2 linked regions of the Lujinxingia vulgaris genome follow. The protein of the gene in region 2 interacts with the protein of the main gene of each other region in a pairwise test. Links are inferred from orthologs where the notes say so. Each region holds a gene or a part of one and is shown on either strand. Other genes may lie near its edges.

Region 1 (14,994 bases), on a different replicon or contig from region 2:
CGCGCAGCTCGCCAGCAGCGCCGCCAACGCCGCGAGCAGGAGGGCGCGCATGGCCGCGGAAACGATGGGGCGGGTCGGACAGGTGCGTTGTGTTCGCATCGAAACTCCGTTCTTCGGGCAGCAGCAGGCCGCATCTCAGGCCTTGAGGGGAAATCATCACGGGCATCCAATGCGTTGACTCTAGCGAGCCTTACCCCGCTCGCCAAGCCACACGCACCTGTCATGCAACCCGTTGCGACGATGGGCACGTTACCGCCCGGCGGGCGTTGGCACCCGCCGCCTTGACTTTTGGGGGGCTCAGGGCAATGTTCAGCGCCGATTCAGCCGCTCTGCGCGGCAGACTTTCGGGTACCCGACGACCTCCCAGGAGCGAGACCATGGCCAGCTGGAAAGACGATCTCGTCAACAACGCGCTCAAGGCGCTGCAGAGCCCCACGGCGCAAAAGATCATGAACAACGAAAAGGTGCAAAAAGGCGTGAGCAAAGCCTTCCGCGCCTCCTTCGAGATTAAGAACGGCCTGGATGAGAAGCGCGATGAGTTTGCCAAACGCTTCAACCTGGCCACCCGCGACGACCTGCGCACCATGAAGCGCGAGCTCGACCGCCTCAACCGTCAGGTCGACTCGCTCAAGCGTGCCCAGAAAAAGAACACCGATAATGAGGGCTGAACCTGGCCCGGGTTGATGTGATGCGACACCTCTCCACGATGATGCGTCTGGCCGCCGGCGCGCTGCTCGGGGGCACGCTGCTCCTGGCGGAGCCTGCGCCGGCCGAGGCCCACCTGGCGAACTTCGGTAGCTGGGAAATCACCCGGGGTTACCTCCAGGAGATCTTCCCCGACGCCACCGATTTTCTGCGCCGCCGCGACAGCTATACCGATGCCGAGGTCGCCCAGATCGAAGCGGAGCTGGGTTTTGAGCTTTACCCCGAAGATCGCAACCCGGAGTTCTACATCGCCGTCGACGAGTCCTCCGGCAAACGTAAGTTTCTGGGCGTTGCGCTCTTTATCGATCCGCGCGTGGAGTCGCGACTTCTCGAAGGCAACGTGGTGCGGATTGAGGTTGGCATCGGCGTCGACGCCCGCGGTCGCGTCAAACGTGTGCGCCTGTTCGACTACCGCGGCGCGCGCGCGCTGACGCGAGCGGAGTTTCTCGACCAGCTGGTCGGCTTAAGCCTCAACGACTCCTTTGAGGTGGGGCCCGGTGAGGCCATCAAGCCGGTGGAAGAAGAGCCGATTGAGAGCCAGCTTGTGGCCAACGCCGCCCGCGAGGCGCTTTATCTCATGAAGGTCTCGCTGGGGCAGGGCGGCTGAAGTTCCCGTCCGCCCCGGGCCGGCAACCGGCGACGCTCCATCCCCTCGCCATCCCTGTGTCCACATGTGAAGGATCCCCGTGACTCGCCCCCTGATTCTCGTCTCCAACGACGATGGCATTGATGCGACCGGCATCAACATCCTGGCCGACGCCATGTCCGACCTTGGTGAGGTCTGGGTCGTGGCGCCCGCCACCGAGCAGAGCGCGGTGAGCGGGGCTATCAGCCTGCGCCAGCCCCTGCGCATCGATGAGCGCGCGCCGGGCCGTCTTGCGGTCAGTGGCACCCCGACGGACTGCGTCTACATCGCGCTCAACCACGCGCTGCCACGGCGGCCCGATCTCTGTGTCAGCGGCATCAACCACGGCGCAAACCTGGGCGATGATGTCCTCTACAGCGGTACAGTGGCCGCGGCGATTGAAGCGACGCTCTCAGATGTGCCCTCGATCGCGTTCAGCCAGGCCGGCCGCGGGGCGATGAACGCCGAGCTGCTCGCCACCTGGGCGCGCCGCATCGCCGCAGGCGCCCTCAAAGAAGGCATGCCGCGGGCCTCCTTTCTCAACGTGAACTTTCCTCCCGAGCTGAGCGGGAGCTCCGGCGTGCGCGTGAGCAAGCTGGGCCGGCGAAACTACGGCCGCCAGGTCGTCGCCAAAGAAGATCCGCGACACCTGCCCTACTACTGGTTGGGTGGCTCCGAGCTGGGCTTTGATGATATGCCCGGCAGCGACTGCAACGTGGTGGCCGAAGGCCATATCAGTTTAAGCCCGGTCGACCTCGACCTGACCCATTACCGATTCCTCAACGAGCTGCGTCAGTGGGACGCGCTCCAACCTCTCACCGACCCCCGTTTGGACGGTTCCCCCGGAGACACCGATGTCTGATCTCGCCAGCAAAGTTCGCAGCACCCTGCGCGATGTGCCCGACTTCCCCAAAGAGGGCATCGTCTTTAAAGACATCACCCCGGTGCTCTCCGATGGGATGCTCTTTCGCGAGATCATTGAAGCCTGGCGCGAGCGTTACGCTGCGCAAAACATCAGCGCGATCGTCGGCATTGAGAGCCGCGGCTTTATCTTCGGCGCGGCGCTGGCTCACGCCCTGGGCGTGGGGCTGACCCTGGTGCGTAAACCCGGAAAGCTCCCTTACAAGCGCATTGGCGTCGACTACACCCTGGAGTACGGCACCGACCGCGTCGAGATGCACACCGATGCGCTCGCGCCCGGCGACCGTGTCGTGGTCGTCGACGACCTGCTGGCGACCGGCGGCACCTGTGGCGCCACCATCGCCCTGGTGCAGGAGCTTGGCGCGGTGGTGGTGGAGTGTGCCTTCCTGGTGGAGCTGGGCTTTCTGGAGGGCTCCAAACGCCTTCATGGCGTGCCCTACCATGCGCTGACCGTCTTCTGAGCTCGGGAGATCGCCATTGGGGGGCGCCGAAAGCGCGCCCCCTCACTCCGCGCAAAACTCAAAACCCGCCTTGCCCGCGCAAGGCGGGTTTTTTGGTGGTAGAGCGCACCTGTTGTGTAAATAAATGTTAAGTCACGCAAAAGTCCCGTTCAGCACCCGATAACAGACGAGAGCCCGATGGTCGGGCTGTGGGATTTCTCTGGTGTTGGGAGGCGAGATGCGATCAGCGGTGGCGTGGGTGTTGGCGGTGGGGGTGGTGGGTTTGGTGCAGAGCTTCGCCGGCGGGGCGCAGGCCCAGGTCGAGCCCTGGGCACCGACTGCTGAGACCCGGGCCCGGGTGACCGTGGTCTCCCTCCTTACGTACGAGGAGGACCTGGAGGCGGCGCAGGCGGCAGCCGAGCTCTTGCGCTCCTGGTCGTCGGTGCAGGTCGTGGATGACTACCACGGGCTTCCCGACATCTCGCCGGAGTATCGCGACGAGATCATCACGTGGGCTGAGGCCGCCGAGCATGCGTACTTTTATGAGGGAGCGCAGGCCGCAGCCGCCATGCTCGATGGCCGGGTGCAACGCATGCTCGATGTGCCTGAAGCGTGGGGGGGCGACATGGACGCGGCCGTGTTCGTGCGGAGCGCGGGGCTCTACCTGGCGCGAGCGCTTCTGGATATGGGGCATAAGGAGCGCGCCCAACACCTGATCGAGCGACTTGCCTATACCTTTGTGGCGCGATCCATTCTCACAAGGCGCTGGCCCCCGGAAGTTGCTGAGATGTGGGAGGTTGCCCGCCAGAAGCTCGCTACCTACGAGACAACCCTCACCATCAACGTGCAAGACCACTGGGATTGTCCGGTACTTGTATTCGGCCAAAAGGTGGGAGTGTCGAGACTTCGCGTCAAGCCCGGGCAGCGCTACGTCTTCTCAGCCGACTGCGGAGGAGAGACGGTTCTTGGGGAAGCCGCCTGGAGCGTGGGCGGATTCACCCCGGGAGAGCATAGCGTGGGATACTGGCCGTCTGCCCACCCGGGAATACATGTTGGCGCTGAGGATATGCGCTCCATGGCCAACACGCGTCAGGTGGATGAGATCGTGCTTCTGGGAACTGGCGACTACTGCGGCCCGATCGAGTCGATCAAAGAGGGGCAGGCGTGTCTGTGGAGCGCCACAGTGGATGACGAATACAACGCGGTGCTGATCGATTTTAACGACACGCAGGCCGCACATCGCGCACTCGGAGCGGTACTGCCCGAGCTCTACGAAGCCGCGGGCGACCCGGGGCGGCCCGATCCGGTTGCGCTTTCTCCCGCCCCATCTTCCCCCGGTCCCGTCGCGTGGGCTGCCCCCACCACCCTGATGCTCGCCGGGGGCGCCTGGCTCGGTTACACGCTGATGGCGCAACATCGCTACAACTGCTCGGCGCAAACCGGCGGTGACTCCTGGGTGAGCTGCGAGTCTACACAGGCGATGGACTTCACCTCGGAAGAAGAGCGTCTCGCACGCTCGCGCTCGCTCAATCTTCATCGCCTGGGTGCCGGCATCACGCTGGGGGTCGGAGCCGCGGTGCTCGGAGCGCTCATCATCGACGGCGTGGGCCATGACGCACACCCGCAAGGCTCAATGTCGGGATTCGACGTGAGCGTAGGGCCGGACGGGACAACGCTGGGGTGGGGAGGGCGTTTCTAGCTGGCGAGGCAGGGGGGAACCGCACCGCATGCGACGAGTCAGGAATGCGAATCAACCTGCCCGTCTTCACGAGGCGCCATCGCGTGCGCTTTGAGCGCCCCGAAGCCAGCCGCGACATAGATCGCGATAAGCGCGACTGCCAGGCTGTACCAGGTCAGGGCATAACCGAAATGCTTCTCGGCGGTCAGGTAGGGCTCGGTGATATGCGCGTAGCTGGCGATGGGGTATGGCGAGCCGGAGTGATCTTCGGAGAGCGTCACGATGACGGCACGCGAGGGCGTGGGAGCCTCGATGGCCTGGTGCATACCTTCGGTGTCGTAGGAGTCCCAGAAGACCAGTGTGGTGTCGCGCTCTCCCTTCTTCAGGGCATCTCGTGTGGGTGTGTCGGCTACGACGTAGTCCAGGTAGTGAACAAGACCATGCAGCTTCTGCTCGCCAGCGGTGCCTGCGATGATCGCAGAAGCCGTGGCCTCACCTTTCTCATAAGGAAGCCAACCCCGGTTCACCAGCACGGCCTCTCCGCTCTCCATTACCAGCGGGCTGACCAGCCAGTAGCCCGGTTTCCCCTGATAAATGCGATGCTTGATCAGAAAGGAGGGCTCGGCGGCAAACTCCCCACGCAAGGTCACCGGGTGAAAGTCCAGCTCGCCACTGTTGAGAGCGTCGAGGGAGGTGACGGCGCGTGGCGTTGCGTCGGCCAGCGCATCCTGCTGCGACTCGGCAGCGGACTTCTCCTGGTAGCGGATGCTCTGCCAGGTGCCCAGCCACACCAGGATCGCAAGGCCCAGGAGTGCGAAGAGCGTGGCGACTACCCCCGGTGCTTTAAAACGACGGGATGCCATCAAGGACCAAAGAGCTGGTGACGGGTGCCCACGAGGATCATGATCAGCACAAGCACGGTGATGATGATCGCGGTGAGACGATTACGACGCCGAGTCTCATCATCGACCTGAAATGCGCCCGGCCGGGGGACTGAGTCTTCGGTCGATTTAGCGGGTTGCTCATCGCTCATCACTTCTCTCGACTGGCGCGGGTCATGGAGCTGTCGGCGCTGAAGAAGGTGTAAGCCAGGGTGACCTCGGTCACGTGTTCGGGCAACTCCGGGTCAAACCAGAAGTAGAGCGGCAGCTCGTACTTCGACTCCCCGTCGATGGTTTGCTCCACGAAACAGAAGCACTCGATCTTCTTAAAGTAGGGCGCAGCCTCGGGCGGGTTGATGTCGTAGACCGCTTTTCCCTTCACCGGATAGGGCGCGTTGTTATACGCGGTGAAGCTCACCAGGCGCTTCTCGCCGGGGTGAACCGTGGCGTGCTTCTCGGCGACGTTGAAAGACCAGGGCAGCTGGCGCTCAACATTGGTCGCGAAACGCACGCGAATCTGGCGGCTTTCATCGACCACCACACCCTCGTAGGAGTCGGCCTCGCCATTAAAATAGGCCGAACCGCCCGGATCGGTCTGTGCGCAGACCCAGCGGTAGAGGGGAATGGACGCAAATCCCAGAACGAACATCCCGACGATGACGCCGATAAACCACTTGCCAAGTCGGGCGTTTTTCTCGGCCATCTCCGAGGTGGGAACGTTATGCGGTGAGCTCGCCATCAGAGGCACTCCGGGCTCAGGGGGTCGAGGTCAGCACGGGCGCTGAGGCGCTGTTGTGCAGGCGACGAATCTCATCGATGTCCTGCTCCGCGCGCATGCGATCGGCATCGCGCTCGATCGCCGCCAGGTAGTGACGCTCGGTGAAGTAATGGGTCTGGAGGCTGTCGAAGGACATCGCCGCGAAGAGCAGACCCAGGTAGATGATCGAAAAGGCAAAGGTGCGTTTGGCCCAGTAGTCGGTGGTATCAAACGCAGCGCGGATGCAGCAGTAGGTAAAGCCGGCACCAAGAATGACCGCGGCCACAAGATAGATCAGGCCCACATCACCGGTCAGGCTCAGCGCCAGTGAGGTTCCCAGCAGAAGCAGCATGTAGATGAGCATCTGCAGCTTGGTGGTGTGATGGCCGCGCACGTTGGGCATCATCGGCACGTTGGCCTTGCCGTACTCGACGTCTTTATAGAGCGCCAGCGCCCAGAAATGCGGCGGGGTCCAGAAGAAGACAATCGCGAAGATAAGCCATGCCGTCAGGCTCAACTCGCCGGTGACCGCCGCCCAGCCGATAAGCGCCGGGAAGGCGCCGGCAGCACCGCCAATGACGATGTTCTGCGGGGTGCTGCGCTTGAGCCACATCGTGTAAATGACCGCATAATAGGCGTGTCCGGCGATGCCCATCAGCGCGGCGAGCGGGTTGACCAGGAAGGTCAGGATCAGCACAGCGCCCAGGCCCAGAGCTCCCGAGAAGAGCAGGGCGTGGGCGGGCTTAATCGTGCCCACAACCAGCGGTCGGTGCGCCGTTCGGCCCATCAGCCCGTCGATGTCCTGATCCCAGACCATGTTGATGGTGTTGGCGCTGCCGCAGATCATCACGGTGCCCAGCGTCGCCCAGATGGCGGTCCACAGGTCGGGCACGCCCCCGGCGGCGACCAGCATCGTGCAGAACTGCGTGATCACCAGCAGGCGAAGAATGCCCGGCTTGGTCAGCTGCGCAAACTCGCGCGCCAGAAAAAGAAAACGTTGAACGCCATGCATCGGCCAGACTCTTAGAAGGGGGGTAGAGCGGGAGGGATCCGGGCTGATAATTGGAAAGCCCACAGCGCCGCAAACTAATCATGCGCAGCGGTGACTTTCAAGCCAAGAGGGCAAATTGTCGCGATGTTCGACGCATAAAAAAACACCCCGCGGCTTCCTGTGTAGAAAGCGCGGGGTGTGGGATGCCCTGAACCCTCCGACGAAAGTGTCGGAGGCCTCCTACGATCAGCCCCCGTTCCAGGGGAAGATGCCGATCGTCAAAAAGAGCGAGAAGAGGAAGGGCGCGCATGCAATCAGGATGATCGAGGGGCGCTCCGCGATCAGGTGCATGTAGTACCAGGCGACCATCCAGGTCTTCACCAGCGCCAGGCTGATGAGCGAGATCACAACAAAGGGGCGCGAGAACTGAAAGCTCAGTCCGACGATCTCCGGCTCGGGGATGACCACCTCGACCAGGGTCAGGATGAGCAGCGCCAGCCAAACCCACATGTACTGGCTGTAGAGGAAGTCAAACCCCCAGCCCCAGCCCGCATTCGGATCACTCGTTGCGTCGTGAGAAGCCATGTCAAAGTCCTGTGAAAGCGTTGATTCGTATCACAAGGCGCCGGGGCACCTTTCAGATCAGGTAGACGAAGGTGAAGACGAGAATCCACACCAGGTCAACGAAGTGCCAGTAGAGCCCGGCGATCTCGACCACCGAGGTGTCGTCTTTGGTGATCTTCCCGCTGCGCAGGCCCAGGTAGATGATCAGGTTGTAGATCACACCCACCGAGACGTGCAGGCCGTGGAAACCGGTCAGGATGAAGAAGGTCGCCGCGAAGTTCACGCTGTAGGCGGCCTCGTAGCCCTCATCGAAGAGGTAGGGCCACATGTCCATGATCAGGTGGGTCCACTCAAAGCCCTGGATGCCCAGGAAGACCAGTCCGCCGAAGATGGTGAAGAGCATCCACTTCTTGGCGCGCTCCATATTGCCGCGCATCTGCTCGGCGAGCACGTGGACCATCGAGACACTGGAGCAGATCAGGATGAAGGTGTTGAGCGCGGTGAGCTGAATGCCGGTGAAACCGAACGCTTCGATGGGAAGCGGCCAGTCGCTGCCGGGCGTCCAGCGCAGGCGGGCGTAGCCAGCGAGCAGGCCGGCGAAGGTCATGGCGTCCATGACCAGAAATGCCCACATGCCCAGCTTGCCGTTGGATACACCCAACGACTCTTCACCGACCATGGAGTCTGCCGCAAGGGAGGCGTTTTGTGATGCCATTTCAAGGACCTCTTAAGTCAATAGCTTAAATCAGGTGAGACCGAGGTGAGAGGCGCCGCGTAGTTGAGCGGCGCCGCCCCCTGCGAAGATCAGTCGTCGTAGCGATGCCACAGGCCGCCGGGCTGGTCGGGGCCGACGTGCTGGCGAATCAGCGGCTTCCAGTAGGGCTCATGGTGGAAGTTGTGGTGATCCGGCGGCGAGGTGATTTGCCACTCAAGCGTAAAGCCGTCCTTCCAGGCGTTGCCCTCGGCAATCTTACCGTTGCGCATGCTCCAGAGCATGTTGGCGATGAAGATGAACTGCGCCAGGAAGAGGACCACCGAGCCGACCGAGGAGACCATGTTGGCCAGCTCGAACGCCGGATCGTAGTCGTAATAGCGGCGCGGCATACCCTTCATGCCCAGCCAGTGCTGCACGAAGAAGGTCACGTTGATGAAGATGGCCGTCAGCCAGAAGTGCACCTTGCCGAGCAGCTCGTTGTAGAAGCGGCCGGTGATCTTCGGGAACCAGAAGTACACGCCGGCAAAGGCAGTCATCAGCGAGCCGGCCACGAGCACATAGTGGATGTGGGCGACGACGTAGTAGGTGTCGTGAAGCTGGATGTCGACCGGCACGCTGGCCAGCACAACCCCGGAGAGACCGCCGATGGTGAACATCGCCAGGAACCCGGTGGCGTAGAGCATCGGGGTATCGAATTTGATCGAGCCGCCCCACATCGTGGCAAGCCAGCTGAAGATCTTGATGCCGGTGGGCACCGCGATGAGCATGGTGAGGAACATAAAGCCCACGCGAATCTCAAGTGCGATACCGGTGGCGAACATGTGGTGCGCCCAGACCAGGAAGCCGAGCACCGCGATGGCGATCATCGACCAGACCATCAGCACATAACCGAAGATGTGCTTGCGGCTGAACACGGTGATCACTTCGCTGACCATGCCGAAGCCGGGCAGGATCATGATGTACACGGCCGGGTGGGAGTAGAACCAGAAGAGGTGCTGGTAGAGGATCGGGTCACCACCGCCGGCCGGATTGAAGAAGTAGAAGACGCCGGGGAACATACGCTCGAAGGTGAGCATCAGCAGCGCGCTGGTGAGTACCGGGGTGGCCGCCAGGATCAGGAAGCTGGTGACGGTCATCGCCCAGGTGAAGAGCGGCAGCTGGAACATCTTCATGCCCTTGCAGCGCATGTTGAAGACGGTCGCAAGGAAGTTGACCGCACCCAGCGTCGAGCTCACGCCGACGAGAATCAGGCCGATAACCCAGAAGTCCGCACCCCAGATGGGAGAGTAGACCGAGTTGGAGAGCGGCGGGTACGCCGTCCAGCCGAACTCAGGCAGGCTGTTCATGAAGAAGCCGGCAAAGGTCAGGATGGCCGCCGGGGGCAGGATCCAGAACGCCGCCAGGTTCAGCTTGGGGAAGGCCATGTCGGGCGCGCCGATCTGGATAGGCACCACGAAGTTGGCCACCCCGGTAAATGCCGGGATGATAAAGAAGAAGATCATCGCGGTGGCGTGCATCCCCGGAAGCGCGTTGTAGAAGGACGCGTCGGTGATGATGTGCGGGCCGTGTGCGGCCAGCTCCAACCGGATGATGACTGAGAGGATGCCGCCCCAGAGCGCCATAAAGGTGGCGAAGAGCAGGTAGAGCACCCCGATACGCTTGGCGTCCGTCGTGCACATCCATTCCTTGAGGTAGACCCACAGGGAGGTCTTGGCCTCTTCGGAGAGAGGAGACAGGTAACCTTTGGCCTTGATTTCCATGATGCGATGCCTCGCCGCTTTTTTAGCCTGCATGGGGAGCCGGGGGCTCCCCCAAGTGTAAGTCTATCGATAGGGCGCCCTCAGCGGGCGCCAAACTCAATCGTATCAGTTCATGTCGCGTCGGATCCGCTCGATGTCGCCGGGCTGCACCGGATCGCTCTCGTTGCCGAAGGAGCCGCGCAGGTAGGTGAGCAACGAGGCCAGCTGGAAGTCGGTCATGGAGCGAGCCACCGGGGTCTTCTCGCCAGGCCACTGGTCGCTGTCGGCGCCCTTAATGAGAAGCTCAGCGAGTGCGGCGACGTCGCCGTTGACCTTGCTGTTGCCGGCCAGCGAGGGGATGTAGTCGGGGCCTTGCCCGTCGCGACCGTGGCAGCTGACGCAGCTCTCAAAGATGCGCTCGCCAGCGGCCATCAGATCCGGGGTCGGGGTCGGCTCGACGCCGCCAGCCGGGAAGGGCGGAAGGCCCAGAGATTCGCGCACTCGAGCAACATCCTCGTCGGTGACCTCACCGCCGGCGTTACCCCAGCTGAGACGCTCGTGGTTGACGACGGCAGTGACTTCCGCGTCGTTGAGGATCTGACCGAAGGCCGGCATCACGCCTTTGCCCTGCAGTACGAGCTGGATGTGGGAGTCTTTCTGACCCTCTTCGACAACGCGGGCCGCACCCACGAGGGTGGGGAACTGGTCGCCCTGGCCCTGGCCGCTCTCACCGTGGCAGGTGGCGCAGCGCGCGGCGAAGACGTCGGGGCCGTTGGCTTCGGTCACCGCGTTCTGCATATCGAAGACCCACTGGCGGAAGCTCGACGGCGTCATGACCACCGCGCGGAAGTACATGTCCCAGTGGCCCAGACCGCAGAGCTCGGTGCAGGTGCCCTGGTATTCGATGGCGCTGTACTTCGCGTAAGGAGAGACCTCTTCGACGGTACGCGAGCGGCCCAGGTAGGTGACGCGACGCTCAAGGCCGGAGGTGTTTTTGGCGGTGGCGTCCGGACGGGTTTGCATGAAGTCCGGACGGGTCGTCACGTACTCGCGCTCCTGACGTTCTACGGTGGCGAACTCATCGACGCGAACCTGATTGACCGGGCCGTCAGCGCGGAACCACCAGTAGTTGAAGCGGCCGGGCACAGCGTCCATCTTGATGCCCAGGTCGGGCACAAAGATGGAGTGAATAACGTCGCGAGAGGTCACCTCGAGCTTCACGTTGGTGTTGGCCGGCACCACAAGGTCGCTGTGCACCAGGCCCCCGTGGTCGGGGTACACAAACTGCCAGTCCCACTGGTAGGCCACGGCCTCGACGGTCATGTCGATATCGTCGGGGATGACCTCGGTGGCGAACATGACGTTGATGGTAGCGACGCCGATCCAGATCTGGAAAAGCGCGGCGGCGGTGGTCCAACCGATTTCCAGCACCAGGTTGCCGTGATTCTGAACCGGGCGCTCGTCGTCACTGCGACGGCGGAACTTGAAGATCGCCGCAACCAGCACAACCTCAACAAGGATCAGCACTCCAAGACAGATCTTGGCGATCATGTTGTAGAGGCCGGTCATCTCGCGACCGTTCTGGGTGTAGTGGGCGATGAACTCCCCGGAGCCGGGGACCGCAAACGCGGTCGCCGGGATCAGCAGCGCCAGGGTGAGCGCGACGAGCAGCGCTGCGCGCTTGAGGTGGCGAGGGTTAAAATAGCCGCTCATGGTTTTTTTACTCATAAGGTTGCCGTTCGTCGAAGGCGCGAGGCCCAGCATCTGCGACGGTTGACTGGAGGTTGAAGCGTTCATAACGCAGAGCGTGAAGTCAATGGTCACGCCGCCCGAAGACGGCGATCATCTCAATTTTGCGTCTCGTCGGCCGGAGCTTCCGGAGCGGGAGTCGTAACAGCGCCGGGTTCGGCCTGGCCATCGGCGGGAATCTCACCGGTGGTGTCGGCCGGCGAGGTGGTCTCGTCGAGGGGCTGCACGGTGGTGACCCGGTCGCTGCCTTCGCCTTCAAAGCCGGCAACGTAGGCCTGGAGGTCCTTCCAGTTTTGCTCGGAGAGGGACGCGGCCGGAGTCATGTTGGGAAGCGTTGCGTGTACGCCGCCGATGGTGCGGGCAGCAACGTCCTGGTAGGTGCCACCGACCGAGGCAGGCACGAGACGTCCCACGTTGATGTAAAGGAAGGGCGGGAACGCGCCGTAGGGTCCCACGTTGCGGGCGCCGGCGCCCTGGCTGCCGTGGCAGCTGGCGCACATCTGACCGTAGACCTGCTGTCCGGCCTCGGCGTTGGCGTCGGCGGCGAGGGTCGGGTCGCCGTACTGTCCCAGGCGAATCATGCGATTCTCAGCGGCGTCCGCCGCCAGGAAGCGCATCGCGTCATTGACCGGGATGGCGTCGGGGCGCGGCGGGGCGCTCAGCGAACGGCAGACAGCGTTGACCTGCTCGTCGGTGGCCGGCTCCTGATTCTGCTCGGGCACAAAGGTTTCGCGAATATAGTGCGTCAGCGCCCAGAGCTCCTCTTCGGGGAGGTGGCCGTAGGCGGGCATCGAGGTGCCCGAGATGCCGCCGAAGAGGGTGTTGTAAACAGCCAGCGCGCTGGTGCCGTTGGTCCAGTCGGCCGGCGGCGCTTCGAAGTTACGCGGAGGCGGGTTGAGCGCACCACCGGCAGGGCCGTCGCCTTTACCTTGAGCGCCGTGGCAGGAGGCACACTGCTGGGCGAAGATCTCTTCACCCTTGGCCAACTGCTCGTCACCCGAGGGCTCGACAAGGTCGGCGATGCCCACACGGATTTCCGGATCACAGACGCCGAACTCGGCTTCCTGACGGATACGCTCAGAGAGCTCCGCCGGGACCGGGTTGGGGTTCTCAATCAGGCTGTGCACGTAGTGCGAGACCGCCCATTGATCCTGGAAGAACAGGTTATTGAAGGGCGTGTGCTCGAAGCTCTCGGAGGCGTAGCCGTGGGCGACGACGCTGTAGATCGACTCCAGACCGGAGCGTTCCACCTGGGTGCCGACAAAGCCCTGAGCGCCGTTGCGCTGAGCGAGCTCGGCACCACCACGGCCCTGATCGCCGTGGCAGGAGGCACACTGTTCGGCGAAGACCTTCTCCCCGCGTTCGATCTTCTGGGGGGTCGGCACCAGCATGCGATCGAGGGTCTGAAGCCCGATTCCCTGGCCGTAGACGGTGGGGATCAGGGCGACCATGCCGCCGGTGACCAGCGCGATTTTAAGACCATTTTTAAGCGTAGCGTTTTTCATGACGTCACTGCGTAGAGCGTGGATGCCAGAACCTCAAGAGCGTTCGGATGAAGTGAAACTCACTCCGGCTTGCCGTTGGGGTAGATGAGGTGGTCGTGGGAGTGCGGGATGCTCTCGCCCAGGAAGGGATCTTTGAGCGGCACCAGGTTGTGCTTGGCCAGCGCGCGGCCGACGACCACGATGAAGAGGCCCACAAAGCCCAGCGCGATCGGAAGTTCAAAGACCGGCCACAGCGGGGAGTAGCTACCCTTGATGGCGGGGTAGGGCGCAACCCAGAGCCAGACTTCGTAGAGCTGGGTCAGGATAAGCCATCCGCACACGTACTGCAGGATGTTGTTCTTGTTCTTCTTATGCTCCTGAGGAAGCAGAAGAAGGAAGGGAATGATGAACTTGATGAAGGGCAGGATGAAGAGGAAGAAGCCCCAGCCGTTCTCCGTCCGGTGGACATACCACTCGGCCGCCTCGGGAATGTTTGCGTACCAGATCAGCAGGAACTGGCTAAACGCGATGTAGGCGTAGAAGACGGTGAAGGCGAAGACCAGCTTGCCCATGTCGTGGATGTGCTGGGTACCGACGGTATCACCAAAGTAGCCGCGGCGCTTGAGGTAGAGGATGATCAGGACCATCACGCTCAGGCCAGACTGGAAGAGGCCGGCGAAGGCGTAGACCGAGAACATCGTGGAGTACCAGTGCGCGTTGAAGGACATGATCCAGTACCAGGTCATGAACGAGAACCCGATGACAAAGACCAGGAGGAAGCCCGCGCTGACCCAGATGTTGGTGTGGGTGAGCTTGTAGCCGCCTACTTCGTCCTGCTTCAGGCTGTTGCGACGCATCCAGCTGTAGAAGCCGAACCAGGCAAGCGTCGACGCGATGGTGGTAAACGCGATGCCGGTGAAGTTGAGGAAACCACTCTTCGCGGCGACGACCGCGTCGATGTAGTGGTTTTCGGCCGGGTCGGCAGGGAGCCACTTAAAGAGGGTCTCAGCGCCGAGAAGGGCGATGGCACCGAAGATGATCACCGGCAGCAGGAAGGCACCGAAGGCCTCGGGAACGCGTCGAATGGAGACGCTCCAGCCGGCCTTCGCCAGATATTGCGTGGCGATGAAGAAGGGGCCGGAGAGTCCCAGGCTAAGCGTAAACCAGAACCCGATGATGTATCCGCGCCAGGCGCGCACCGCGTTGTACTCTCCCATAAGGAGACCGACCACAAAGACCACAAGGCCCAGCACAAAGAGCGCGAGTCCGGCAGTCTGAAAGCCCCCGGGGAGCTCGAAGCGCTTGGGCGGCGCGATGTCGTGGTGGTGAGATGAGTGAGCCATTGGAGTTTGCCTCTATGCTAATTCAACGGTCGTTCAAAGAGCGCAGTGCGCGTCCGTGAGTCAAATGGGGTTACTGGTCGCGCATCCGATCCAGGTCGATGGGCTCGGGGAAGTCGGCCCGCTGCAGGGCGCGCACGTAGTTGACCACGGCCCAGCGCTCCATATCGGTGAGGTTATTTTTGTAGGCCCACATCGCGCCCTGGCCGTAGGTGACTACGTGGTAGATGCGTCCGTCCTCATAGCCGCGCAGCTTATCGGTCAGGAGACTCGGCGGTGCGCCGTAGGCTCCGGAGACAACGATGGTGCCGTCGGCGGCGCCTTCGGTGCCGTGACAGACCGCGCAGTTGGTGCGGTAGAGGAAGCGACCGTACTCCAGGCTCTGGGCGTTAACCGGCACCGGGT
Region 2 (14,858 bases):
CCCGCACGCCGGTCGCCCCCATCGTCCCGGACCGCCTCCGCACGCCGGACATCCGCACCACCCGCGCCCCGGTGCCTCCCGCGCCCAGATCGTTGAGGCCTGCGGCGACCAGAGCCCCTTCCCCGGTCAGGTCACCCACTGCATCGAGAGCGCCACTCGCCTCCCCGCAGCCGATGCCGTCGCGACCATCCGCGCCTGCGGTGACGCCACGACCTTCTCGGGTGATTTTGAGCACTGCATGAACACCGCCTCGGCCTTCCGCACCCCGCCGGCCCCAGCGATTCGGGCCTGTGGCGAGGCGACCTCCTTCTCCAGCGACTTCCGCGGCTGCGTCTCGGCTGCCGCGGGATTCCGCCACCGCCCCGCCCCGGTCATCCGGGCGTGCAGCGAGGCGACCTCCTTCTCGCGTGACTTCCAGCAATGCCTGGACGCCAGCCGCGCCTGAACCCCCTTCCTGACGTCAACACCCCGCGTCCCCAAACCTCGCCAGCGCCTCGATGCGCTGGCGAGGTTTTTTGCGTTAGCTCTTCGGCTCAATCAGCACCACGCGGTCGCCGGCGCCCACCGAATCCCCCTCACTCACCTCGATCGCCTTGATCGTGCCGTCGACCGGGCTGGTGATGTTGGTCTCCATCTTCATCGCCTCGGTGGAGAGCAGCGTATCACCGCGGCTGACCGCATCACCCACCGCCACCGCGATCGTAAGCACCTTGCCCTGCATCGGCGCCCCGACCTCCCCGGGCTTCGACTTATCGGCTTTGGGCCGCGCACCCGAGCTGAGTTCGGCCGAAGCGTCGATGATCGCCACATCGCGGGGCTGCCCGTTGAGCTCGAAGTAGACGCGGCGAGTGCCGTCATCGCGCACCTCGCTGATGGCTTTAAGTTTGATGACGAGGGTCTTGCCCTCCTCGATCTCCACCATCGTCTCGTCGCCCACCTCCATGCCGTAGAGAAAGGGCACCGTCTCCAGGATGCGGTACTCGCCAAACTCCTGGATGGTGCGCGCAAACCCGGCAAAGACCTTCGGGTAGAGCGCGTAGCTGATCGCCTCGCGGCGCGTGGGCTCGCGTCCCAGAAGATCCCGCAGTTCCTCCTCCTTCGCGCCCCAGTCATAATCCGCCATGCCCTCACCGGCCCGCCCCGTAAGCGGCTCGCGGCCCTTGAGCACGATCGACTGCAGCTTCCGGGGGAAGCCCCCGTAGGGCTGGCCCATATTGCCGTAGAAGAAGTCGATGACCGACTGCGGGAAGTCGATGTCTTCACCGCGCTCGGCCATCTCATAGATCGCCTCAAAGCTCAGGTCGTTCTGCACGAGGAACATCGAGAAGTCAGCCACCACCTTACTGGTCGGGGTGACCTTAACGATGTTGCCCATCTCCTTGTTGACCCGCTGGTAGGTCTGCTTGACCTCGGTCCAGCGCTCGCCAAGGCCGAGCTGAATCGCCCGCGGACGCAGGTTGGAGTACTGCCCGCCGGGGATCTCGTGGTTGTAGACATCGGTCGTCGAAGACTTAAGCCCCGACTCAAAGGGATAATAGATCTCGCGCAGAAGCTCCCAATGCTCCGAGAGGCGCTCCAGGGCCTGGCTGTCGAGATCGGGCTGGCGCGTCTGGCCCTCCAGCGCGCTCACCACCGCGTTGAGCGAGGGCTGGCTGGTGAGCCCGGCCATCGAGCTCAGCGCGCAATCCACTACATCCACGCCGGCCTGGGCGGCCATCAGGTACATCGCCACCCCGTTGCCGGAGGTGTCGTGGGTATGCAGGTGAATCGGCAGATCCACCGCCTCTTTGAGGGCTTCGACCAGCACTTTGGCCGAGTAGGGTTTGAGCAGGCCGGCCATATCCTTGATGTTGAGGATATGCGCCCCGCGGCTGGCGAGCTCTTTCGCCAGGTTGGTGTAGTAGTCCAGCGTGTACTTGGTCTCGTCGGGGTCGAGCACGTCTCCCGTGTAGCAGATCGAGGCCTCCACGATCTTACCGGCGCGGGCGACCTCCTCCATCGCCAGCTCCATATTCGGGACGTAGTTCAGCGCGTCGAAGACGCGGAAGACGTCCACGCCGGCCTGGGCGGCCTCCTGCACAAAGGCGCGCACCACGTTGTCGGGGTAGTTGGTGTAGCCCACGGCATTGGCGCCGCGCAGCAGCATCTGAAAGAGCGCCCCGGGGATGGCCTGGCGCATGCGCGCGAGCCGCTCCCAGGGATCTTCCTGCAGGAAGCGCATGCACACATCAAAGGTCGCCCCGCCCCACATCTCGTACGAGAAGAGCCCGGGGAGCATGTGCGCGGTCGCCGGGGCGATCTCCAGCAGATCGTTGGTGCGCACCCGCGTCGCCAGCAGCGACTGATGCGCATCGCGGAAGGTCGTATCGGTGACGAGCAGCGCCTCCTGGTTGCGGATCCATTTGGAAAGCCCCTCGGCCCCCTCCTGCTCAAAGACCGCGAAGGCGGGGCTTGTGGGGGGCTTGCCTTTGATCTTCGGTGCCTTCGGCACGATCAGCGGCTGCGGTCGGGCAAAGCGTGTGGTGCTGCCGGGCGGTCCGTTGACGGTGATGTCGCCCAGCGCCATCAGGGCCTTGGTGCCCCGGTCGCGACGCGGCGGGTACACAAAGAGCTGGGGCGTCTCGTCGATGAAGCGTGTGTGGGTATCGCCCGACAAAAACTGCTCGTGGCGCACCACCCGCTGCAAAAAGGGGAGGTTCGTCTTCACGCCGCGAATACGAAACTCCGCCAGACTGCGGTCCAGCCGCCTCGCCGCTTCGCCAAGGTCCTGCCCCCATGCCGAGACCTTCACCAGCATCGAGTCGTAAAAGGGCAAAATCTCGGAGCCCGAGCCCCCCACTCCGGCGTCCAGGCGGATGCCGTGGCCGGCCGCCGAGCGGTAGGTGATGATGCGCCCGGAGTCCGGCGCAAAATTGCGCTCCGGATCCTCGGTGGTCACCCGCGCCTGAATGGCCTGACCTTTGCGCTTGATGGCCTCCTGCCCCTCAATGCCGATGCTCGCGTCGCTGAGCTTCGCGCCCTCGGCCACCCGAATCATCGCCTGAATCAGGTCGCGGCCGGTGATCATCTCGGTGACCGTATGCTCAACCTGAATGCGGGTGTTCACCTCGATGAAGTAGATCTCAAAGCTCCCCTCACGCTCCTCGACCAGAAACTCCACGGTGCCCGCGCTGCTGTAGCCCACCTCCTCGGCCAGGCGCAGGCTGTACTCGTAGAGCTTCTCGCGCACCTCGTCAGCGAGATTGGGCGCCGGCGCAAGCTCCACGATCTTCTGCATGCGCCGCTGCACCGAGCAGTCGCGCTCAAAGAGGTGCACCACGTTGCCGTGGGTATCGCCTAAAAGCTGCACCTCGATATGGCGCGGGTTCACCACATAGCGCTCCAGAAACACCGAGGGGCTCCCAAAGGCCGCCTGCGACTCGCTGCGCGCTGAGCGCACCGCCTCCACAAGCTCGCTCTCCTGGTTGACCACGCGCATCCCACGGCCGCCCCCGCCGTGGGCGGCCTTCACCAGCAGCGGATAGCCGATGCTGGTCGCGGCCTGCAGCGCCTCCTCCTCGGTCTGCACCGCCCCGCCACTCCCGGGCACCACCGGCACCCCGGCGCGTTTGGCCACCTCCCGCGCGGCCAGCTTGTCGCCCAGCGCCCGCATCACCTCCGGTGGCGGCCCGATCCACACCAAACCCGCCTCAATCACCTTCTGCGCAAAGTCGGCGTTCTCGCTCAAGAACCCGTAGCCCGGGTGAATCGCGTCGACCCCCTTGGCCAGCGCCAGCTCAATGATCGCGTCCCCATCCAGGTACGCCTCCACCGGCTTTCCTTCCTCGCCAATCTGATAGGCCCGATCGGCCTTGTAGCGGTGGATCGCCAGCCGATCTTCAAAGCTGTAGATCGCCGTCGTCGCGAGCCCCAGCTCCGTGCACGCCCGAAAGATTCGAACCGCGATCTCCCCGCGGTTCGCCGCCAACACATTACGAATCTCTCTCGCCATAGCCGCACAACCTCACTCAAAAAGGAGTCTCATTCAGCAAAAACGCCGACCGCTCGCGCCTATCCGTTCATCTGTCATTCTCCCCCAGACCATAGCCCACCCGACGCGTCGCGTCATGCCCCCAACTCTCATCACCAACCCTCCGGCGGCGAGCCTTTTGCTGTTTTTTTGATCAGGATCTTTTAATCAGGGAGGGCTGTGTGATCGATCAGGGCCATGGACCAGGTATCTTACCTCCCGTTCTTGAGCGCTCGATCGCCGACTCGGACTGCTTAGCTCGCGTTCTGTTCGCAACAGAACGGCTACTCAGCCCCCTTAGCTCTCGTTCTGTTCACAACAGAACGGCAACTCAGACCCCTTAGCTCGCGTTCTGTTCGCAACAGATCGGCAACTCAGACCCCTTAGCTCGCGTTCTGTTCACAACAGATCGGCAACTCAGACCCCTTAGCTGCGATTCTACTCAGGTAAATCGCCAACTCAGCCTCCTTACCTCCCCTTTTACCTGGCCAGATCGCCAGCTCAGACCCCTTACCTCGCGTTTTACTCAGGTAAATCGGCAACTCAGACCCCTTACCTCTCGTTTTACCTGGCCAGATCGCCTACTCAGCCCCCTTACCTCTCGTTTTACCCGGGTAAATCGACAACTCAGACTCCTTACCTCCCCTTTTACCCGGGTAAATCGACAACTCAGCCATCGGCGCGGCAGCCGACTCCCAGCCCATGACCAAAAAAACGGCTCGCCATCGTCGTTATGCACCTCTGGGAGCGGCAGCGCCCACCTGATCCATTAGCGAAAAACCTGGATGCGTTCGGCGGCTTGTTCGACGACCTCGCGGGGTTGGGCGACGCAGAAACGTACGAGGTTGCGGCCGCCGTCGGTGGCGAAGAAGGCGGAGCCGGCGACCGAGGCGACGCCGGCCTTTTCGAGGATATGCATCGCCGAGGCGCGGGCGTCGTTGAGACGGAAGCGGCTCACGTCGGTGAGGATGTAGTAGGAGCCCTCGGGGACGTGGGGGGTCAGCCCGGCCTGGACGAGCGCGTCGCAGAAGAGATCGCGGTTGGCTTTGTACTTTTTGCGGATGTCGTCGAAGTAATCGTCGCCGATGACTTCCAGGGCGCGGGCCAGGCCGTGTTGCAGGGGCGTGGGGGCGCAGATGTAGAAAAGATCGTTCACAAGGCCCATCGGGCCGGCCAGGTGCGCGGGCGCGGCCACGTAGCCCAGGCGCCAGCCGGTGATGGCGAAGGTTTTGGAAAACCCCGACATGGTGATCGTACGCTCGAACATTCCCGGGAGCGTGGCCAGGCTGACGTGCTCCTGGCCGTCGTAGACGAGGTACTCGTAGATCTCGTCGGTGATGCCGAGCAGATCGTGGGTTTTGCAAAAATCGGCGATGACCCCGAGTTCGTCCCGGCTGAAGACTTTGCCGCTGGGGTTTCCGGGGGTGTTGACGAGCACGGCGCGGGTGCGGTCGGTGCGCAGGCGCTCCAGATCTTCCGGATCGAAGGACCAGTCCGGCGCCTTCATCGTGATGACTTTCGGCACGCAGCCGGCCACGCGGATGGCGTTGACGTGGTAGCCGTAAAAGGGTTCAAAGACGATGATCTCATCGCCCGGGTTAAAGAGCCCCTGCAGCGCGCAGATAAACGCGCCGGCCGAGCCGATGGTGGTGACGAGCTCGGTCTCCGGGTCGACGTCGATCTTGTTGTAGCGCTTGAGTTTTCTGGCGACGGCGTGGCGCAGCTCGTCCACGCCGTCGAAGCGGCTGTAGGTGCTCAGGTCTTCGCGCACCGCCTGGGCCGCGGCCTCTAAAAGCTCGGGCGGCGAGGGCAAGGGGCAGACGCCCTGGCCCAGGTTGATGCCGCCGAGGCGGTTGCATTCGCGGGTCATCGCCCGGATCTCGGACTGCTGCAAAAAGCCAATGCGTTCGCTGCGAAAATCCTGAGTACTCATCGACAGACTCACTTGCTGAGGTAGGCCGCCAGAAGGTCCAGGGTGGCGCGGAGGTCGCCCTTGTGGACCATCTCGGTGACGGTGTGAATGTAGCGGGTGGGCACGCTCAAGGTGATGGCGCGGCTGCCGGCGCGGGCGCGTTGCATGGCGCCGGCGTCGGTGCCGCCCATCGGCAGAACTTCGTACTGGTGGGTGATGCCTTCGGACTCAGCCAGATCGACGAAGGTGTCGACGAGCTCTTTGTTGCTGATGGTGTAGCCGTCGAGGATCTTGATGGCCACGCCCTTGCCCAGCTCCGTGATCTGCTCTTCGCCCGGGACCCCGGGGGTGTCGACGGCCAGGGTGGTGTCGATGGCGATGGAGATGTCCGGCTCGATGGCGTAGCCGCTGGTGATCGCGCCGCGAAGCCCGACCTCTTCCTGCACGGTGAAGACCACGTAGATGTCGTAGTTCTCGCTGGCCTGCAGACGCTCAAGCAGGCGCACGCCTACCCAGCAGGCCACGCGGTTGTCGAGGCATTTGCCGGTGACCATCTCACCGAGCTCGCTGAACTCCTGCACCAGCGTCACCGGGTCGCCCGGGCGGATTTTGGCGGTGACGGTGTCTTTATCGAGGCCGGTGTCCACAAAGAACTCGGCCATCTTGGGGATCTTGGTGCGATCTTCGGGCGCGGCGATATGAATCGGGCGTCCACCGGGGTTCATCACGCCTTCGATGACCTCGCCGTCGCGGGTCTGGATGCGCACGCGGCGCGCGAAGAGGTTGCGGTTATCAAAGCCGCCGGCGTTGTGCAGGCGAATGAAGCCCTTGTCGTCGATCAGGCGCACGTAGAAGGCGATCTCGTCCATATGGCAGGCGATCATCACCTTCTGGACGTCGGTGGCACCCTCGGCCGGCTTCTTGCGGCAGATCAGGTTGCCCATCGCGTCGGTGGTGATCTCATCGGCCAGGCCTTTGACCTTGGACTCGATAAACTCGCGCACCAGCTCTTCACGACCCGGGGCACCGGGCATCTCGGAGAGTACTTTGAGAAGATCCATCTACAGCCTCACTTCGCACAGCGATACAGAAAAGGAGTCAGAGCGCGCGCCAGAGGGGAGCGCACCGGCGGGAGGTCGCCTTGTACTACCAGCGCCCGGCCGGTACAAGGCGCCGGCCGGCTCGCCCACGCCTGAAGCGCGCTGATCTGCCGCAGGCCCGCGGCCGGATTTTCCTTTACAATCCCTGTGCCTCTGGCAAAGATGCCGCCGCCTGAGCCGCATCAACTCAATCGCCCCATAAGGGCATCGCGCGTTAAAGGAGCACAACATGGCTGAAAATCACGACGAACATGATGGCCCCATCCACCAGGCACCCTGGGTTCCGGTGGTCACCGTGGGCATCTGCTTTGGTGTGGCCGCGATCATTCTGATCAGCAAGTACATGGCCCACCTCTAAGCCGACAGATGTCGAAAAAAAACGCCGAGACGATGCGATCGTCTCGGCGTTTTTTTTGTGTCTGCTGCGGAGGTTGGCGAGCGACCTTCAGCCGATCTTTTTGATGCGCAGATGCGTGCTGATCATGGCGCTGCCGCTCAGGCCGAAGAGAAGCACCAGGGGGTGAAAGCCCCAGCCGAGAAGCTGCAGGTCGCCCCCCCAGAGAGCGGCGCCGTAGGCGCCGCGGTCAAAGGCCACCGCCATCACCAGCACCAGCACAAGGCTCGTGGGAATGGGCGTGCCCTCGTAGTAGGGGACTTTGCCCGAGCCCTCGCTGAGCTCGGCGGCGGTCACGTTGTAGCGGGCCAGACGCGCGATGCCGCAGACCACGAAAAAGATCAGCACGACCGCGTCCCAGCCCCCGCGCATGCCTAAGGTGTAGGCGAGCACGGCGGGCGCGACGCCGAAGGAGACGATGTCGGCCAGGGAATCGAGGTCGGCGCCCAGCGCGGAGTGTTTGCGGCGCCAGCGAGCGACCGCCCCGTCGAAGAGATCGAAGACCAGCGCCAGGGGCAGAAGCCCGAACGCCCACCAGACATAGAGGTCGATCTTCTCGTCCATGTAGTTCAGACAGCAGAAGATCGCGGCCACCCCGCAGGCGGCGTTGGCCATAGTGATGATGTCGGCCAGCGCGAAGGAGCGCAGCATCTCAAAGCGTTTGCGGCGCACAGGTTGCGCCGGCTCGTTCCATTCATCTGTCGAGCTCATGAGGCTCCTACGGTCGCGCTCTCTTCCATCGACTCCCACTCAAACTCCACCATCGAGGCGCCGCCGAGCTCGCGAGCCAGCTTACGGTCGAACTCCAGCATCTCGGCGTCGGCCATGCTCAGGGTCTCTTCATCGCTGGAGAAGATCGTCTGGCCGAAGACGACCTGGTCGGCCGCGCGCTGACGCGCGCTCTCGGCCGCCCCCAGCTGCCGGGCGACCTCGGGGAAGAGGTAGAGGGTGCGGCCGTCGTCTTCGACGCGGATCTCGCCATCGAAGTCCGCAAAGATCTCGTCGCCGCGGGGGTGCGTCTCAAAGATTTTGGCGTCGACCGGCCTGGCGACCCCGTCGGTGGCCGCCGAGAGATAGACGGCCTCGATGAGCTCGCGGCGCTCATTCTCCCGCTTCGCTCGGCGCAGCTTGCCCCCGCGGGCGAAGCGGCGGCCCAGGGGGATCGCAAAAAACATCAGGCTGAAGAGCACCGGGATCACCCCCAGCACCACCGACACCCCGGTGCTCAACCCGGTGACACCGCCCAGGATAAAGGCGCCCATGATCAGGTTGAAGGTGTTGAAGATCGCGATCCAGGTGTTGGTCGAGCCCTTGTTGCCGGTGAGCGGCGGCACGGTGACCTTGCGCGTCCAGATGGGTTTGGGCGGCTGCAGGCGATCGTCGGCGCCGGCCTCGCTGGTCACGCGCAGATCGTCAAAACGGTAGATCAGTGTGCCGTCGGCGGCTACGTCGATGTCTCCGCGAAAACGCACGGTGGCGGCGGTCAGGGCCTGGTCGGCTTCTTCCAGGCTAAGGCCGGTGCGGGAGGCCCAGTCGGCGGCGGTGATGCGCCCCTGGCGTGCGCGCACAAAGCGCGCAAAGGCGCGCTCCGCGGCGAGCTCGTCGCGGGTGAGCTCGGGTCCAAAAACAAACTGGAAGATGCGCTTGTAGAGCGGGACTTTGGGGCGCTCCACCTTGCGCCGCGGGCGCCTTCGGCGCCGCCGCCCTCCCCCGAAGTCGCTGAACCAGCTGATCCAGAAGACCGTCTCCAGGATGCGCGCGATCAGGTACACCGGCAGCAAAAAGACATCGCCCAAATCGTCGTTATCCTGCGAGGTCGCCGCGGCGATACCAGCGATGGCCAGCGCCAGCAGGAGCAGGATGAAGGTGGCCGTGTAGCCTATGAGCACCACCATGATCGAGACCTTGAAGATCCAGGTGAACGCCGCCCAGGCCTTCTTCTTAAAATCGTACCAGCGCCGCCCCTTCTGGTAGCCGCGGGCCTTCATCCCCGGGTCGAAGCGGTAGAGGAGGTTGCCATCGTCATCGACGTCGAGATGGCTCTGGTAGAGCTCGAGCATCTTGCGCATGGCGATCTCGGTCTCCTCATAAGGGAGGCCGGTCTCGGCGGCGACATCGCCGACGGTGGCCACACCGCCGCGTTTTTTCAACGCGCCGCGGATGCGGTCTTCCAACTCAAATGCGCTCGCTTGCTGCGCCATACGTCTTTGCCTCTGGGTAAATCAACATGCTTCAAGAAGGGGACAAAAGGCCGGTGGAACCTGCCCGGCGATCGCCGCGAGGTTGGCCGCTGAACCAACCGCGCTCAGTCCTCGAAACTTCCCCGACGCCCCTCGCCACGGGCGAAGCGGGCCGCGCCCCGCTCTGCTTCAGATCTAATCGCGGGCTGGCCGAGCTCAAACTCCCGGGCCAGGGCCCGGGGCTCATCCAGACCCCATTGCTCGAGCATGGAGCGGCGGTCGGAGCGCAGGCAGGTCTGGGGAAAGGCGGCGATCTGCTCCGCCCAACGCACCGCCTCAGCGAGCGCCTCACCGGGGGCGGTGAGGCGGTTGACCAGGCCCCAGTGATGGGCCTCCCCGGCGTCGAGGGGCCGACCTGTGAGGATCATCTCCATCGCCCGACTCTGCCCGATAAGCCGCGGCAGGCGCAGGGTACCGCCGTCGATGAGCGGCACGCCAAAGCGCCGGCAAAACACCCCGAAGATGGCAGTGCGGGCGGCCACCCGAAGGTCGCACCAGATGGCAAGCTCCAGCCCACCGGCCACAGCATACCCTTCCACAGCGGCGATCACGGGTTTTGAGAGCATCATGCGGGTAGGGCCCATCGGCCCGGGTCCATCGGGCTCAAGGCGGTTTCCCCGGCCTTCGGCAAAGGCTTTTAAGTCGGCGCCGGCGCAAAACGTGTCGCCGGCGCCGGTGAGCACGGCCACGTGCAGATCATCGCGGCGCTCGAAGGTCTCAAAGGCCTCCACCAGCTGCGCGGCGGTGGGGCGGTCGACGGCGTTTCGGCTGGCGGGGCGGTCGATGGTCACCACCCAGACCGGGCCGCGCTGCTCGACGCGAACTGTCGGTGCTGGAGAGGGCTCGGCGCCCGAAGAGGAGGAGCTCAAAAAACCCCTCCGCGGACGCGAGCCACCATCTTTGCAGCCAACTCGGTGGCGTAGATCATCGATCCGGCGTCGGCCACCCCCTTCCCGGCGATGTCGTAGGCGGTGCCGTGATCCACGGAAGTTCGGATGATGGGAAGCCCCAGGGTGATGTTCGCGGACTCCCCAAAGTGCAGCAATTTCAAGGGGATAAGCCCCTGATCATGGTACATGCAGATCACGGCATCATAAGGCATTCCCTCGCCGCGGAACTTCGCAAAGAGGGTGTCCGCAGGCCAGGGACCGCTGATCTCGGCGTCGGAGAACTCCCGGTCCAGATCGGCGACGGCCTGGTCGATCCACAGGAGTTCCTCATCGCCCATATGGCCGCGTTCGCCGGCGTGGGGGTTTAAACCACACACCGCCAGGCGCGGCCGCGCCACGCCAAAACGCTCCTTGAGCCCGGCCAGCGTCACCGCGCAGATCTCCCGAAGCAGGGGAGCGCTGAGGCGCTGGCTGACCTCCGAGAGCGCCACGTGCGTGGTCACCAGCGCCACCTTGAGGCGCTCTCCACCGAGCATCATCACCACCCGATCCTGACCATAATGGGCCTGCAAGACCTCGGTATGGCCGACCACGGGCATCTCGGCCAGCTCGAAGAGGGCTTTGTTCCAGGGGGCGGTCACAATCGCGTCGGCCCGGCCCTGGTCGACGTCTTCCATCGCACGCTGCAGCGCGCGCCACTGCACCAGCGCCGCGCGTCGGTCGAGCCTTCCCACCGGGCGTTTTGAAAAATCGAGCTCCGGCCCCACCTCCACCACCTCGATCGCCCCGGTGTACCCGAGCGCCCGGGCCTCCTGGCGCATCACCTCGTTGCTGCCGTAGACCACCGCCTCAATGGGGCTTTGCGTGGCGTCGAGGTGCGCCAGGGTCTTGACGATCACCTCCGGCCCGATGCCGGCGGCGTCCCCCATGGTCAGCGCCAGGCGCACAGGTGTTGCGGGGCTATCAGTAGCGGACATCGACATAGGCTTTGGCGCGAAGGGTCTGAAGGTAGGCTTCGATCTGGCGGTTCATCTCCTGCTCCTGAAGCTCGGCGCGGATGCGGGCGCGCTGCTCGGCGGCGGCCCGGGCGACGCGCTCCTCACTCTCGACCACTTCAATGATGTGGTAACCGAAAGGCGTGCGCACAGGCTCCGAGAGCTGGCCGGGCTCCATGGAGAACGCGGCCTGTTCAAAGGTGGATTCGAGCTGGCCGCGGCGAAACTCACCGAGCATCCCGCCCTGATCTTTGCCCGGGCCTTCGCTGTGCTGGCGGGCAACCTCCGCGAAGTCGGCGCCCTGCTCGACCATCGCCCGGAGCTCGGAGGCGCGCTGACGCGCGGCTTCCTCGGCGGTCTCACCCTCCCCGTCGACTTCTACGAGGATGTGGCGCACGCGAATGAAGCGCTCTTTGCCCGAGGACCCGTGACGACGGCGGTAGATCGAGTCGATCTCGGAGTCTGCCACCGTGGCGCTGCGACCGCTTAAGCTGACCATGCGCATGCGCAAAAGGTTGTCGCGCACGACCTCTTTGTAGGTCTCAAAGTCGATGCCGTACTGGGCCACCATCTGCATGAACTGCTGCTCGTCGAGCCCCTGCTGCTGGCGCAGAGTCCGCATCCAGTCGTTGACCTCCTCATCGCTGATCGACTCCCCGACCTCGGCGGCGGCCTGGTTGATCAACAGGCGATTCACCAGATCGTCGAGCACCTCCTGCAGCACCTCCTCGCGGCGCTCCGGGTTGTCGAGCACCCGCGCGCTGCGCCCCTGCTGCACGAGGTAGGTGCGCGCCTCTTTTTCGAGCTCATAGAGCGTGACGATCTCATCGTTCACCTGGGCCACCACCCGATCGATGATCGCGGCCTGGGCCGTCACGGGCACAGCCGCGCTGATGACGCCGGCGCCGGCAAAGGCCAGCACAGCCAGCAGAAAGGTTCGCAGCAGGGTGAATCGACTCATAACGCATGCTCTCAATGGGTATCTTTAAACGTCAATCATGGCGCGCGGACGGCTCAGTCGCCCGCGCCCTGGTCGCGCACCGGAAGGCGCGGAAGGTCGCGCAGGCGAGTGGGGAGCTCGGGCTGGGGGGGGGTGACAGTAGCGAGTACATCTTCATCGATCTCGATGGTGGCCTCGGCCATCAAGCGCTCCACAAGCTCGGTGCGAAGTCGGCGTCTTTTCTCTTCGAGCACGCGGGTGCGCAGCTCGCGCTCCACCTCGCTCAACGCGGGCTGGCGAGCGGGTTCTTCCTCGGCCACAAACGCCACCACCCAGCCTCGCTCATCTTCATAGGGCGTTGAGGCCTGGCCGACCGGTGTCTCAAACATCGTCTCGGCGCCGGCCACCGGCTGGCCAGCCTCCACCCAGCCGCGCGCCCCGCTGCGGTCGCCCGTTTTGCGATCGAAGGAGTACTGCCCGGCGAGCTCCGCAAAGGCGTTGAGCGCCTCTTGCGTGGTGGGGTAGGCCTCTTCGACAAAGCGGCGGCGCAGGCGCTCAGCCTCCTCGCGGGTCTGGGCCACAAGCTCGTAGACCATGCGGCGCGCGGGCCGCGCAAAGTCGGCGCGGTGCGCGTCGTAATAGGCCTGCAGCTCCTCGTCACCAACGGCCGCCCCGCCCTCCTCACGCAGCTGTTCAGCGAGCATCAGGCGCACCATCACCTCACGCATGGCGTGGCGCACCTGCGGGCTCTCTCCGAGGCCGGCCTCTTCGGCGGCGTCGGCCATCACCTCGAACTGCACCACGCTCTTCAAAAAGTCTTCGCGCTGCTCCGGCGACTGCAGCCGAGCGCGGGCGTGGGGAGCCAGGCTCTCGATGCGCCGCTCAAACTCCGCGCGGGTGATGGCCTCACCGTTGACCCGGGCGACCACCTGATCCTGGCCCGGGGCGCCGTCTTCAGCGCGCTCCTGGCGCGGCGCATCGCCTTCGGCCGAAGGCTTTTGAGGCGCACACGCCACGAGAAGCGCCCCGCCAACCATCATCCCCACCATCGTTTTCTTCGCGTTCATCATCTTCATGGGCACACCCTACAACGCCAGCAGTTGATTGAGAACGCTGCGCGCGGTGCGCATCAGCTGGGCAGACTCATCGACCTTGAGCTTGTAGATTAGTTTCATCTCGGCGGTCAGGCGCCAGCGCCCGCCACTTGCGTTCACAAGATCGAGGACCGCCGCCGGATTCAGCGGCGTGCGCGGGTCGAGCTCCATGGCAATGGCGCTCATCCCGGCGTCGAGACGCGCGGCGCCCAGACGGCGAAGATCGATCTTCACGCTGATGAGATCGCGCAGGTTTCGTACCGAGCTCGGCGGCTCGCCAAAACGATCGACGAGCTCCTCAAAGATCATCGCCAGCTCATCGCCCGAGCGCGCCAGCGAGAAGCGCTTGTAGAACATCAGGCGCAGGCTTGTGGCCGGGATGTAGGTGTCGGGGATGTAGGCCTCGACCGGGATGTTGACCTCCGGTTCGAGCTCATCTTCGAGCTCCTGGCCGCGGATGTCGGCGATGGCCTCCTCCAGAAGCTCGGTGTAGAGGTCCAGGCCGACGGCCACCACATGCCCGGACTGATCGTCGGAGAGCAGGTTGCCCGCCCCGCGGATCTCCAGGTCGTAGCTCGCCACGTGGAACCCGCTGCCAAGGTCGGTGTAGGTCTGAATGACCTCCAGGCGTTTCTGCGCATCATCGGGCAGCGTACGCCTCGCCGGCACCAGCAGGTAGGCGTACGCGCGCTGGCTTCCACGACCCACGCGCCCCCGCAGCTGATAGAGCTGGGAGAGCCCGAACATGTCGGCGCGGTTGACGATGATTGTGTTGGCGTTGGGGATATCCAGCCCGCTCTCCACGATGCTCGTACACAAGAGCACGTTAATCTCGCCGCGAATGTAGGCGTACATCACCTCTTCGAGCTTACCCTCGGCCATCTGACCGTGGCCGATGCCGATGCGCGCCTCCGGCACAATCTCGCGCAGATGGCGCGCCATCTCCTCGATCGTCTGAACGCGGTTATGCACAAAGAAGACCTGCCCGCCGCGGCCCAGCTCGCGCATGATCGCCTCGCGCACCACCGAGTCGCTGAACTTGGCCACGTGCGTGCGCACCGAGAGGCGGTTATGCGGCGGGGTGGCGATGATCGAGAGGTCGCGAATCCCCAGCATGCTCATCTGCAAGGTGCGCGGGATCGGCGTGGCCGAGAGCGTGAGCACGTCGATGTTGGCGCGCATCTTCTTGATCTTCTCTTTATGCGCCACGCCAAAGCGCTGCTCCTCATCGACGACCAGAAGCCCCAGCTCCTTAAACTCCACATCTTTGGAGAGGATGCGGTG

What was found.
Region 1: the proteins of FRC98_RS14915 (region 2) and ctaD interact in binary tests that used the Escherichia coli proteins (3 or more experiments, as listed by UniProt). The link is inferred for Lujinxingia vulgaris from one-to-one orthologs.

The regions. Positions count from the first base shown.
Region 1 is NZ_VOSM01000002.1:672,877-687,870, forward strand. What follows is about bases 7,662-10,641. They hold ctaD (cytochrome c oxidase subunit I), read right to left. Parts: upstream 9,957-10,641; coding sequence 8,367-9,956; downstream 7,662-8,366. Other genes in these bases: FRC98_RS06310 (cytochrome c oxidase subunit 3), read right to left, coding at 7,662-8,277; FRC98_RS06320 (cytochrome c oxidase subunit II), read right to left, coding at 10,143-10,641. In the rest of the region: FRC98_RS06260 (hypothetical protein), read right to left, coding at 1-99; FRC98_RS06265 (hypothetical protein), read left to right, coding at 378-668; FRC98_RS06270 (hypothetical protein), read left to right, coding at 689-1,312; 5'/3'-nucleotidase SurE, read left to right, coding at 1,386-2,192; FRC98_RS06280 (adenine phosphoribosyltransferase), read left to right, coding at 2,185-2,712; FRC98_RS06285 (hypothetical protein), read left to right, coding at 2,930-4,390; FRC98_RS06290 (SURF1 family protein), read right to left, coding at 4,429-5,232; FRC98_RS21355 (hypothetical protein), read right to left, coding at 5,232-5,402; FRC98_RS06295 (cytochrome c oxidase assembly protein), read right to left, coding at 5,402-5,989; FRC98_RS06300 (heme o synthase), read right to left, coding at 6,006-7,019; FRC98_RS06305 (cytochrome C oxidase subunit IV family protein), read right to left, coding at 7,245-7,583; more of FRC98_RS06310, read right to left, coding at 7,636-7,661; more of FRC98_RS06320, read right to left, coding at 10,642-11,744; FRC98_RS06325 (c-type cytochrome), read right to left, coding at 11,864-13,270; FRC98_RS06330 (phospholipid-translocating P-type ATPase), read right to left, coding at 13,330-14,592; FRC98_RS06335 (c-type cytochrome), read right to left, coding at 14,663-14,994. UniProt on the Escherichia coli protein: Cytochrome bo(3) ubiquinol oxidase is the terminal enzyme in the aerobic respiratory chain of E.coli that predominates when cells are grown at high aeration.
Region 2 is NZ_VOSM01000007.1:229,722-244,579, reverse strand. Bases 3,861-6,704 are described here. They hold FRC98_RS14915 (pyridoxal phosphate-dependent aminotransferase), read right to left. Parts: upstream 5,943-6,704; coding sequence 4,779-5,942; downstream 3,861-4,778. Other genes in these bases: FRC98_RS14910 (M42 family metallopeptidase), read right to left, coding at 5,951-6,704; FRC98_RS14920 (pyruvate carboxylase), read right to left, coding at 3,861-3,991. In the rest of the region: FRC98_RS14925 (hypothetical protein), read left to right, coding at 1-445; more of FRC98_RS14920, read right to left, coding at 521-3,860; more of FRC98_RS14910, read right to left, coding at 6,705-6,982; FRC98_RS22060 (hypothetical protein), read left to right, coding at 7,251-7,379; pssA (CDP-diacylglycerol--serine O-phosphatidyltransferase), read right to left, coding at 7,467-8,126; FRC98_RS14900 (hypothetical protein), read right to left, coding at 8,123-9,616; FRC98_RS14895 (crotonase/enoyl-CoA hydratase family protein), read right to left, coding at 9,721-10,524; 4-hydroxythreonine-4-phosphate dehydrogenase PdxA, read right to left, coding at 10,521-11,522; FRC98_RS14885 (peptidylprolyl isomerase), read right to left, coding at 11,509-12,501; FRC98_RS14880 (peptidylprolyl isomerase), read right to left, coding at 12,555-13,556; mfd (transcription-repair coupling factor), read right to left, coding at 13,566-14,858. UniProt on the Escherichia coli protein: Shows aminotransferase activity with methionine and histidine as substrates, and to a lesser extent also with phenylalanine.